Regions from separate parts of the Cohnella sp. LGH genome, predicted to be linked through region 1. Evidence: predicted binding sites of a transcription regulator. Region 1 holds the regulator's gene; each other region holds the start of a gene.
The links. The regulator LexA, encoded in region 1, represses DNA repair genes until DNA is damaged. The targets are predictions, from matches to a motif close to CGAACATATGTTCG.
Positions count from the first base shown of each region.

Region 2: a site for LexA is predicted at 2,017-2,030, ahead of J4772_RS12990 (DUF6630 family protein). Genes of this name have one in related genera too.
Region 3: a site for LexA is predicted at 1,389-1,402, ahead of recA (recombinase RecA). Genes of this name have one in related genera too.

Region 1 covers NZ_CP072117.1:2,890,985-2,894,227, forward strand. Annotated here, with positions in the region: gene glnA (type I glutamate--ammonia ligase) at 1-708, shown strand, start outside; gene J4772_RS12135 (hypothetical protein) at 934-1,251, opposite strand; gene lexA (transcriptional repressor LexA) at 1,515-2,138, opposite strand; gene J4772_RS12145 (LysM peptidoglycan-binding domain-containing protein) at 2,300-2,698, shown strand; gene J4772_RS12150 (DUF896 domain-containing protein) at 2,858-3,046, shown strand; gene J4772_RS12155 (hypothetical protein) at 3,169-3,243, shown strand, end outside.
Region 2 covers NZ_CP072117.1:3,076,924-3,080,166, reverse strand. Annotated here, with positions in the region: gene J4772_RS13000 (hypothetical protein) at 1-838, opposite strand, end outside; gene J4772_RS12995 (hypothetical protein) at 1,069-1,245, shown strand; gene J4772_RS12990 (DUF6630 family protein) at 1,276-1,923, opposite strand; gene J4772_RS12985 (DUF4179 domain-containing protein) at 2,364-3,243, opposite strand, start outside.
Region 3 covers NZ_CP072117.1:3,801,649-3,804,891, forward strand. Annotated here, with positions in the region: gene J4772_RS16240 (regulatory protein RecX) at 1-172, opposite strand, end outside; gene recA (recombinase RecA) at 254-1,318, opposite strand; gene J4772_RS16250 (competence/damage-inducible protein A) at 2,084-3,243, opposite strand, start outside.

The DNA.
Region 1 (3,243 bases):
CAGATTCAGACGTTTAAGCTCGTCGTGAAGACGATCGCGCGCCAGCACGGCTTGCATGCGACGTTTATGCCCAAGCCGCTGTTCGGCGTGAACGGGTCGGGAATGCACTGCCATCTGTCGCTGTTCAGAGGCAACGAGAATGCGTTCTACGATCAGAGCGACAAGCTGGGCTTAAGCGAGGAAGCCCGTCATTTTATGACCGGCATTTTGAAGCATGCGCGCGGCTTTGCGGCGATTACGAATCCAACGGTCAACTCCTATAAGCGTCTGGTTCCAGGTTACGAAGCTCCGTGCTACGTCGCTTGGTCCGCAAGCAATCGCAGCCCGATGATTCGCATTCCGGCGTCCCGCGGCCTCAGCACGCGGGTTGAAGTTCGTAATCCGGACCCGGCTGCAAACCCTTATTTGACACTTGCCGCCTTGCTGAAGGCTGGTCTTGACGGAATCAGCAGCAAGCTGCCGACGCCGCCTCCAGTAGATCGCAACATCTATGTGATGAGCGACGAGGAGCGGATCGAAGAAGGTATCCCGAGCTTGCCAATCGACCTAAAAGAAGCTCTGTCCGAGCTGTTGCGGGACGACATCATCTGCGAAGCGCTTGGCGACCACGCCCTCAGCCACTTCTACGAGCTGAAGGAAATCGAGTGGGATATGTACCGGACGCAGGTTCACCAATGGGAACGGGATCAGTATTTGACGCATTATTAATTGGGAAGATTGTTGTAATATCAGGGGTTTAGGAGATTTAAGGTTTGGGGGCAGGAAGGGGTTTAAGACGGTTATTCTATCGTCGCCCCCGAAACGCCCCTTATTTTTTATTTTTGCCAACAGCGAGATTAACAAGCCCATAATGAATAACCCGGGGGCCTAGACCCCCGGGCTATTCTATTTAAGAAATCCCGCACTGCCAGTGGCCAGGCGGGGATTTGCATATCAAAGCTTAAAGCCCGACAGTTTATCTAGGCTGGCTTTGGAATTTCCAAGTCGAGGGGCAGGACCGGCATTTTTGTTCGCCTCGTGCTCGAGGTTTCTTAGGCGATGCAATATCTCGCTTTGGTATTCCAGAATTAGGCCAATTGCAAAAAAGACGATGCCGGAAACAGCTCCGCTGATCCACCAAGCAACTGCAATGCCCCATCTGAATTCTGATACATAGCTGTCAGTTTGGTTTGCCTGAATAAACCCGGCAATAACAGCAGTCAAAAATGTAGCGATGGCCAAGCCTTTTAATATCTTATCCAACAATATCACCTGATGACTTCCCCATCGGATGGGGGATTTGCTATATTTTCATGTTCACATCATTTTACATCAAACGACTTAGTTTGACGATATGTGGAATCAAATCAAATAGCCGAGGATTCAGGCTCTTGGGCTGCATCTGTCGAGGACAGCCCGCATAAAAAAAGAACCTCAATCGCCGCTTAAATGGAGGGTGAGGTTCTTTCGTATGCGTAAGTATAGTTGTTCTCGTACTATGCGAACACTTCGAGATCGCCAATCATCACCAAGTATTAGTGAAGCGAGCGGATCAGGCCGATAACCTTGCCAAGAATGCTGACGTTGGAGAGGCGAAGCGGCTCCATGCTGGCGTTCTCCGGCTGCAGGCGAATGTGGTCGCGTTCCTTGTAGAACGTCTTGACCGTTGCTTCGTTGTCTTCCGTCATCGCTACGACGATGTCGCCGTTCACGGCGGTCGGCTGCTGGCGCACGATCACGTAATCTCCGTTATGAATGCCCGCTTCGATCATACTCTCGCCCTGGACGGACAGCATGAATACCGGCTGTTCTCCTACCATGGAGATTGGAAGCGGGTAATACTCCTCGATGTTCTCGGTGGCCGTAATGGGCACTCCCGCCGTTACTTTGCCTACAAGCGGGACTGTGCGAACGGAAGCCGAAAGTCTGTGCATCTGATCGTCTTCGTCGCCAAGAATTTCGATCGCGCGGGGTTTGGTCGGATCGCGCCGAATCAGACCTTTCTTCTCCAGGCGATCGAGGTGACCGTGCACGGTAGAGCTGGAAGCGAGTCCTACCGCTTCGCCGATCTCGCGGACGGAAGGAGGATAGCCCTTCTCACGCACTTCGGTTTTAATAAATTCAAGTATGGAATTTTGTCGGCTGGACATCTTGGTCACGCCAAAACCTCCCTATTAAAATAGCTCATGATGACAAATTATAGCACAGAACCCGAGTTCGCACAAACACTCGTTCTAGAGAACGAACGTTCCTGAAATCGTTGACATGAACATGTGTTCGTGTTACGATGTGATCAGAACAAATGTTTGGGGTGAGCGGAATGGTTCATACATGGGTTTCTACTGGAGCAATTTCTGCAACGAAGGCACACAACACGGCTCAGATGACATATAATCGCGATGTGAAGAATAAGGAAGGCTCTTTGAATTGGAGAGCGGCCAGAGGGCTGTTTGTGCTCGTGGCGTTCCTGCTTCTATTCAGCGGCTTTACGCTGATGCGCTCGTTCGCTTCTACCGGAGAGTTGGCGCCTGCCTCGAACGATGAAATCGTAATTTCCGTTGACAGCGGAGATACGTTGTGGGAGCTGGCCCGTACCTATAAGGACCCTGCGCTCGATACGCGCCAAGCAGTCCATGTTCTAATGGAGCGCAACAGGCTTTCCTCTCCTGCTTTGCAGAGCGGACAAGAGCTGATCTTTCCTGCGAATATATTGCCTTGACTTGATGATATAGAGGATACAAGAAAGATCGGCGAATCATTATGCCGGTCTTTTTTTTGATGGTTAAGCAAAGCTTGTCCAGACAAGGCATTGATTCTTGACAAGCCCTCGGCGAAAGTGGCAAAGTAGAGAAGATGCGAAAAGGGGAGTGAGACACCGATGGAGATGGAACAGTTGATTAACCGTATTAATGAATTATCCCGGAAGAGCAAGAGCGAAGGCTTAAGCGAGCAAGAGGTCGCGGAACGGGACCGTCTGCGCAAACAATATTTGTCGGTATTCAAAAGCAACTTCCGCCAAGAACTGGATCGGATCGAGGTCGTCGATCAGCCCCAGATCAAGCATTAACGATAGATATGCAGTCGGAAGAAACCGCAAGATGACGCAGAGGGAACCGCAAGCTGATGGAGGAAGTTCCGACACAACTAGAGGTTCAGGGCGTCGTCCGTAATGTGACGAGGAGGAAGGTTATGTCCCGCTCATGGGAACGAATGGTGACGAAGAACACCAAGCAGATCAACAAAAAGCGCAAAAAAGAAGGCAAA
Region 2 (3,243 bases), 190 kb from region 1:
TGAAGAACTTCCCTCCCCAATTATCGAGCTCCATCAACATCGGCAAAGTATCGCAAGTCCAGCCGCTTGGCGTTACGCCGCCCTCGCTGAATCCCTCTTGCACCAGTGCGAGCTTCTCTCCTGTCCGATCCAAGATCGGCATCCGCGAATAAGGCATCGAATGAAAATCGAACAAAAGCGTGCCGTTAATATTCACCCCGTGCGTATGCGCATCAAGCAGCACGATGCCTCGTCTGGCATGGTTTCTGGCGTAATCCCTGATCTTCCGGAACAAAGCGGCCGTTTTCTTAAACCCGTTGTCTTCAGCAGTATATAAATGAACTTGTCCCATATGGATCGCTTCATACCCGGCATCGATATAACGAACCGCCCTGTAGTAGAACCATAGCTGCGTCTCCAGCTTATTCAAGTTCGGAATGCCGCCGTCCTCATCCCATACGAACCCCTGCGGCTTCGAATCAAACAGCATGTCCGCATAACGGAACTTACGCCGTTCCACCGGCAATTGAAACGCCTCGAAAACCAAAGCCGGTATTTCAATGTTTTCCACGCCGCTGTAAACGGCTTCAAAAATGCAAGTCTGCAACATAATGTCCGGGTCGACCTCATGCACGCGTTCCGCAAGCGTCCGCGAGTTTCGGAAATGAGCGTCGTCATCCGGTTCCAGCAGCCACACGCCCGAGGCGCGGCCGAGAAACTTGGCGCCGATGCGGCCTATCATTCTCAAATCGTCATTCAACGTCGTGCTGTTGACCAGATCCGCGGCCGTAACCGCTCGCGAAAGGTAGCTTTCCAGCGTGTCGCGACTAATCGTTCCATTAAACATAATCTGGGTCATAAGTACCTCCAACATCGTGATTTGTCTCTAGGAAAAGTTGTCCACGATCCGTCTGGTATCGATTCCATATAGACGGATATTACTACTATACCATCACTTTTATTAAATGAGAGCTATTTTTTCGGGAAAATAAAAACCCGGTCATTGACGTGCCTAACCGAAAAAAGCTCGTGTTGAAAAGCCTGAATTTCCTACTGTCTAACGATGCATTTATTTTCAAGGTGGAGGCATTGCCCTCAACCGGAACGTTTACCGTTCGCGGCGGTGCCGGCGATTTGCAACCGAACAACAACCGGACCGGAGACGGGGTCCGGATCTACCTAAACATTGCCGTCATCAACAGCGCGCGAAATACACGTACTCTGGACCATACTTCCAGTTGGCTGCTGAAGCTTGCGCGCGTCTGAAGACATTCGAATGATTCGGGGTGCAATACACTAGCACAAATCTTTCTCATAGGAAACGAGTAAGTTGCCGTCTGCGTCGGAAAATATCGTCCCGCATTCCTCGCACTGCTCGTCAGCTGGAAACGGGGCGTTGATCGGCAGTTCCCATACGCTCATGTTTCTGCAACTCGGACAGTAGATCGTGAAGAGCGCTTTCGTCTTTTTAGCTTGCAAGGAAAGGAACGGTCCGAACTCGCATGCGGTTTTCCGAAGCGGCTTGGCTTGCTCGACCGTCGTCAACACCACATAGTAAGCATCGTTGCCGCAATCCAGCAGGCTGATCGTGTAGCCGTGCTTTTTAAGCCGCTTGTCGAAAAAACGGAGCAAATAGGGAACATGATCGCCGCGTTCCAAATCTTCGTTCTCTGCGGCGGCATATGCCCGTTGTTCTTCCAATTGCAGCGTGATATCCCCTTTGGCGAGTGCGGCTGCACGCGTTTGCAAAAACCGGCTGATCTGGTGCTGCTCCTCTTCGCCGGACCAATCGATCTGCAGCAACAGACCGTTTCGGATCAGCGTTTGCAACTGCTCCTCCGCTTGAGACGCCGGATCGGTTATAGGCAGTTGACGCTGCATTGTCTCCAGTTCGTCTGCCGTCATGATGAGCGGCAACGTTTGGGCAAGTTTTATTTGTTTCATATGTCGAGTCTCTCCTCGTTTCAAAATGGCAGTTGAAGCGGTCAGCGAAGCCGATTATGTTGCGGTCAACATGAGAAGAATTGGGCAACCTGCCAAACAAACGTTCTCGCATCCTATGTTACTATATGACGAAACCCTCTTCTATCCTTCCAATCGACTAATTTGGTCCTAGGGAGAACGTAGCAGGAAAATATCTGCTGGATCAATTGCTGAAATATGAGGTAGGTCTAGTCGTAAGCGGCAACAAGCTGCTGCAGCCAATCTAGTGGAAACTTCTTCGGCCGATCCCGACGCTTAATGGCGCTCTACAAAGGCCTGTCTGAAATCGAAGTTTTTTAGAGCTGCAAAATAAAACGTGTTGCCGGCCTTGGATGACGATCCTTGGGCTGACAGCACGTTTTTTTCTTTTAATAAACATTCCACACTCACAAAGACGCCGTCTATTGGGCAGGTGCCTGAATGGATTCCGGTATGCTCCGGTCTTCTCTCTTTTCGACGAATAGCGGATCCATGTATCCGAGCTTTGTCTTAATCTCGTTCATCTGCGCCTTCGCTTCGGCTTCCGTGTCGTAAATCCCCGCCTCGACGAAGTATAAGCCTTTTTTATCTTTAAGAACACGCATGTTCTCAACGCCGAACAGCATTTCTTCCGCGATCCCAACAGACTCTCCGAAAGGGAAGGATGCCGTACGCACGGAATATACCGGAGGTCGATCTATATTGCGCTCCGGATCCGAAGCGATTGTAATGACCACCTGTGCGGGCTCCTTGTACTCATGGACTTCGTAAGTTACCGCTTCTTTGAACGTTACGTTAAACCGAACCATCGAATCGTCCAAAGTAATGAGCTCGTATGCGTCCTCGATCCGTTTGCTCTTCTTTAACGCGGCGAAATCTTTAACTGCGGAAAATTTCCTGGCGCCGCCGACCGTAAAAGTCATCGTATGAGGATACTCCGAGAACGAGACGTGGAAGGAGCTGGCCACCTGCTGCGCCTCGCCGTTCTGCGCGAAGTTCAAAATGATGCTTTCCTTGTTCCCCTGCTCCTTCACCGTTATAAAGTTAACGTCCGTCGCGTCCTGGATCGTTCCTCCCCCTGCGCTCCCTTTGCTGAACTGTAGAATTTTCACCAGTGTGCCCAGTCCGGGAACCTCTTGCAAGCTATTCGCGAACGTCGGAACCGTATTGATGCCGATTGTAAAAACGATGAGCAAAGCTGCCGCGCTGGCGCTTACCCGTCCGATCCACCGCCGGCTGCGCCGTCTCGCATTCGGTTGAACCCGCTGCTGTTTTCCTCTCTCTATTCCTTTGACAACGGCT
Region 3 (3,243 bases), 910 kb from region 1:
CCGCATTTTCGTGCGCAGTTTCTCCAAAGTTATCTTCCGTTTCCAGTCCCGGTTCCGTGCCAAAATCGAGCTTAAGCGTTACACGGTACATATGAGGTTTCTTCGGGTGCGCCTCTACACCCGTCACGACCGCTCCTGCAATTGGCAGTTCTATGTGCTTGTCCTTATCCATCGGTTGCCCCTCCCTCCAAACGCAAAGGGCGGCATCCAATGTGCCGCCCTCGGTTATATTCGATTAACCCGCTTTCTCATCTTACTGCTCTTCCGCAAATTCCTCATCATCTTCGTCTTCGTCGGCGGAGAACGAAGTTGCGGATTGGTTGACCACAGCCGCCGGACTAAGCAACAGATCACGAATCTGCTTTTCGATTTTGTCGGAAATTTCCACATTATCCTTCAAATACTGCTTCGCATTCTCGCGGCCCTGACCCAAACGTTCGCTATTATAGGAGAACCAAGCGCCGCTCTTCTGAATGATTTCCTGCTCGGTCCCGATGTCGACGATGCTGCCGACCTTGGAGATCCCTTCGCCGTACATGATGTCCACTTCCGCCTGCTTAAACGGAGGAGCCACCTTGTTTTTCACGACCTTGATCTTTGTCCGGTTGCCCACTACGTCGTTGCCTTGCTTGATTGCCTCTACGCGACGCACGTCAAGACGTACGCTCGCATAGAACTTCAGCGCCCGTCCGCCCGGAGTAACCTCCGGATTCCCGAACATAACGCCAACCTTCTCGCGCAACTGGTTAATGAAGATTGCCAGACACTTCGACTTGCTGATGGCCCCGGACAGCTTCCGCATTGCCTGAGACATCAAACGCGCCTGCAAACCGACGAACGAATCGCCCATGTCTCCTTCAATTTCCGCTTTCGGAACGAGTGCAGCTACCGAGTCCACAACGATAATGTCAACCGCGCCGCTGCGTACGAGAGCTTCCGCGATTTCCAGCGCTTGCTCCCCCGTATCCGGCTGAGACAGCAGCAACTCGTCGATGTTGACGCCCAAATTTCTCGCGTACGTAGGATCGAGCGCATGCTCGGCGTCGATGAATGCCGCCGTGCCGCCCGCACGCTGAACTTCCGCAATGGCGTGCAGCGTCACCGTCGTTTTACCCGATGATTCCGGACCGTACACTTCTATAATCCGCCCGCGCGGATAACCGCCGATGCCGAGTGCGATATCGAGCGCCAGCACACCGCTGGATACTGACTCTACCGCACGCTGAGCACTTTCTCCCAATTTCATAACAGAACCTTTACCGAATTGCTTCTCGATTTGACGCAAAGCCATGTCTAATGCGGCGCGACGATCCGACAACACACCCACATCCTTATCTCTTTTGATAGTTTTATCATACCGCTTTTCTATTCGTTTGCCAAGCTTTTTAAGAACATTTGTTCGATAAATTTGCAAAAAAGAACCGCAGCAAAGTAATCTTCGCTACGGTTCTTCCGCAACTTTCTAGTAAACTTTAACATACCGGTCCGAAGATTGACAACCCTCGACAAAAATCTGTCACAATTTTTCCCGCCGTTCCGGTAGGTCAGGTAGCTCCGGCAGCTCGCGCAAGTATCCCGTCTTCATCAGCTTATGGCCATTATCCCCGCGGCTCAGATAAGGATACCATTCTCCGTACCTCTCTCTTCTGCCCGCCGGCAAAAGTAACAAGCTTGGACTGACACCCTCGCCTGAAACTAAGCAACGGAACACATATACCCTTTCTGAACGAACGGGATATTGACGAAAGAGGCTGCAAATCGACAACCTGCCTCGACCACGGTCATCCTGACCGAACGGGATAATGACCATAAGGCGCCTATAACACGTCTACCACGCCCCATACACACAGCCATCCTGACTGAACGGGATATTGACCATAAGACGCCTAAAACACGTCTACCACGCCCCATAACACAGCCATCCTGACCGAACGGGATAATGGCCATAAGACGCCTAAAATACGACTACCGCGCCCCACACACGGTCATCCTGACCGAGAGGGATAATGGCCAAAAGAGGCGTAATTAACGCCCCCCCTTACCCGCCTGCATTCCCAACTCAGCCACTCAGCCGCCAAGCAACTTAATCTCGCCGTTGTCCCGACAAAGACTGCCACAGCATATATAGAGCACGTTTCGTCGCCCGAAGTCGAATGCCCTCCCGATCGCCGGACAGCTGCAGCTTCTCCACCCGGGTTTCGCGCCCGCGCTCGGCCAAGCCGACGTAAACAAGACCAACCGGCTTATCCTCTGCGGCAGCCGGCCCCGCATTGCCGGTAACCGACAGCGCAAAGTCCGTATCGAGGGCCGACCGCGCGCCTTCCGCCATCGCCAAAGCCGTTTCGGCGCTAATCGCTCCGGGAGCGCCATCTCCCTCCAGCAGTTCCCGAGATACGCCGAGCTGCCTCATTTTTACCTCGTTGCTGTACGAAACGATGCCCCCTCGGTACACCACAGCGCTTCCTGGAACCGTCGTGACCAGCTCCGACACCATACCGCCGGTGCAGCTTTCCGCAAGCGCCAGCGTCCTCTGCTGCGCCGTCAGCAGCCTCACCACGGCCGCTTCGATCGGCACGTCCTCCTCAGCGAACAAATAGGCCTCCGTGCGATCACGGATCTTCACAAGAGTCGGCTCCAGCTTAAGCGCAGCCTCCTCGATGCTCGCCGCTTTCGTCGACACGCGAACCGCGACCTCTCCTTCCTTGGCGTAAGGAGCGATCGTAGGGTCCTGCTGCGCCTCAATCAGATCAAGCAGCAGATCCTCCAGCATCGACTCGCCGATTCCCGCAAATTTCAACATAACGGAATGCAGCGAATACGCCGGTCCTAATTGCTCGCGCAGCCACGCAGAGCCGTCGTTGTCGAACATCGGCTTCATCTCCCGCGGCGGGCCCGGCAGCAGCAAATAAAACGTTCCGTCCGCGTTAAGGGCGTTGCCGACCGCCAAGCCCGTATCATTGCGCAGAGGCGTGGCCCCTTCGACCAGCAGCGCCTGGCGCCGGTTGCTTTCGATAAAGGCGCCTCCCCTGGCCGCGAACATTTTCATAATCTTGTCCATCGTCGGTTCGTGCAGCTCGATTCCTCTGCCCAAATATTCGGCAAGCGCGTCCCTGGTCAAGTCGTCCTGAGTCGGCCCCAAACCGCCCGTGAACACGAGCAGGTCCGCTCTTCCGCGCGCAATGCCGATTGCTTCTATCAACCGCCGTTTATTGTCGCCTACTACGGTCTGGTAATAAACATCAA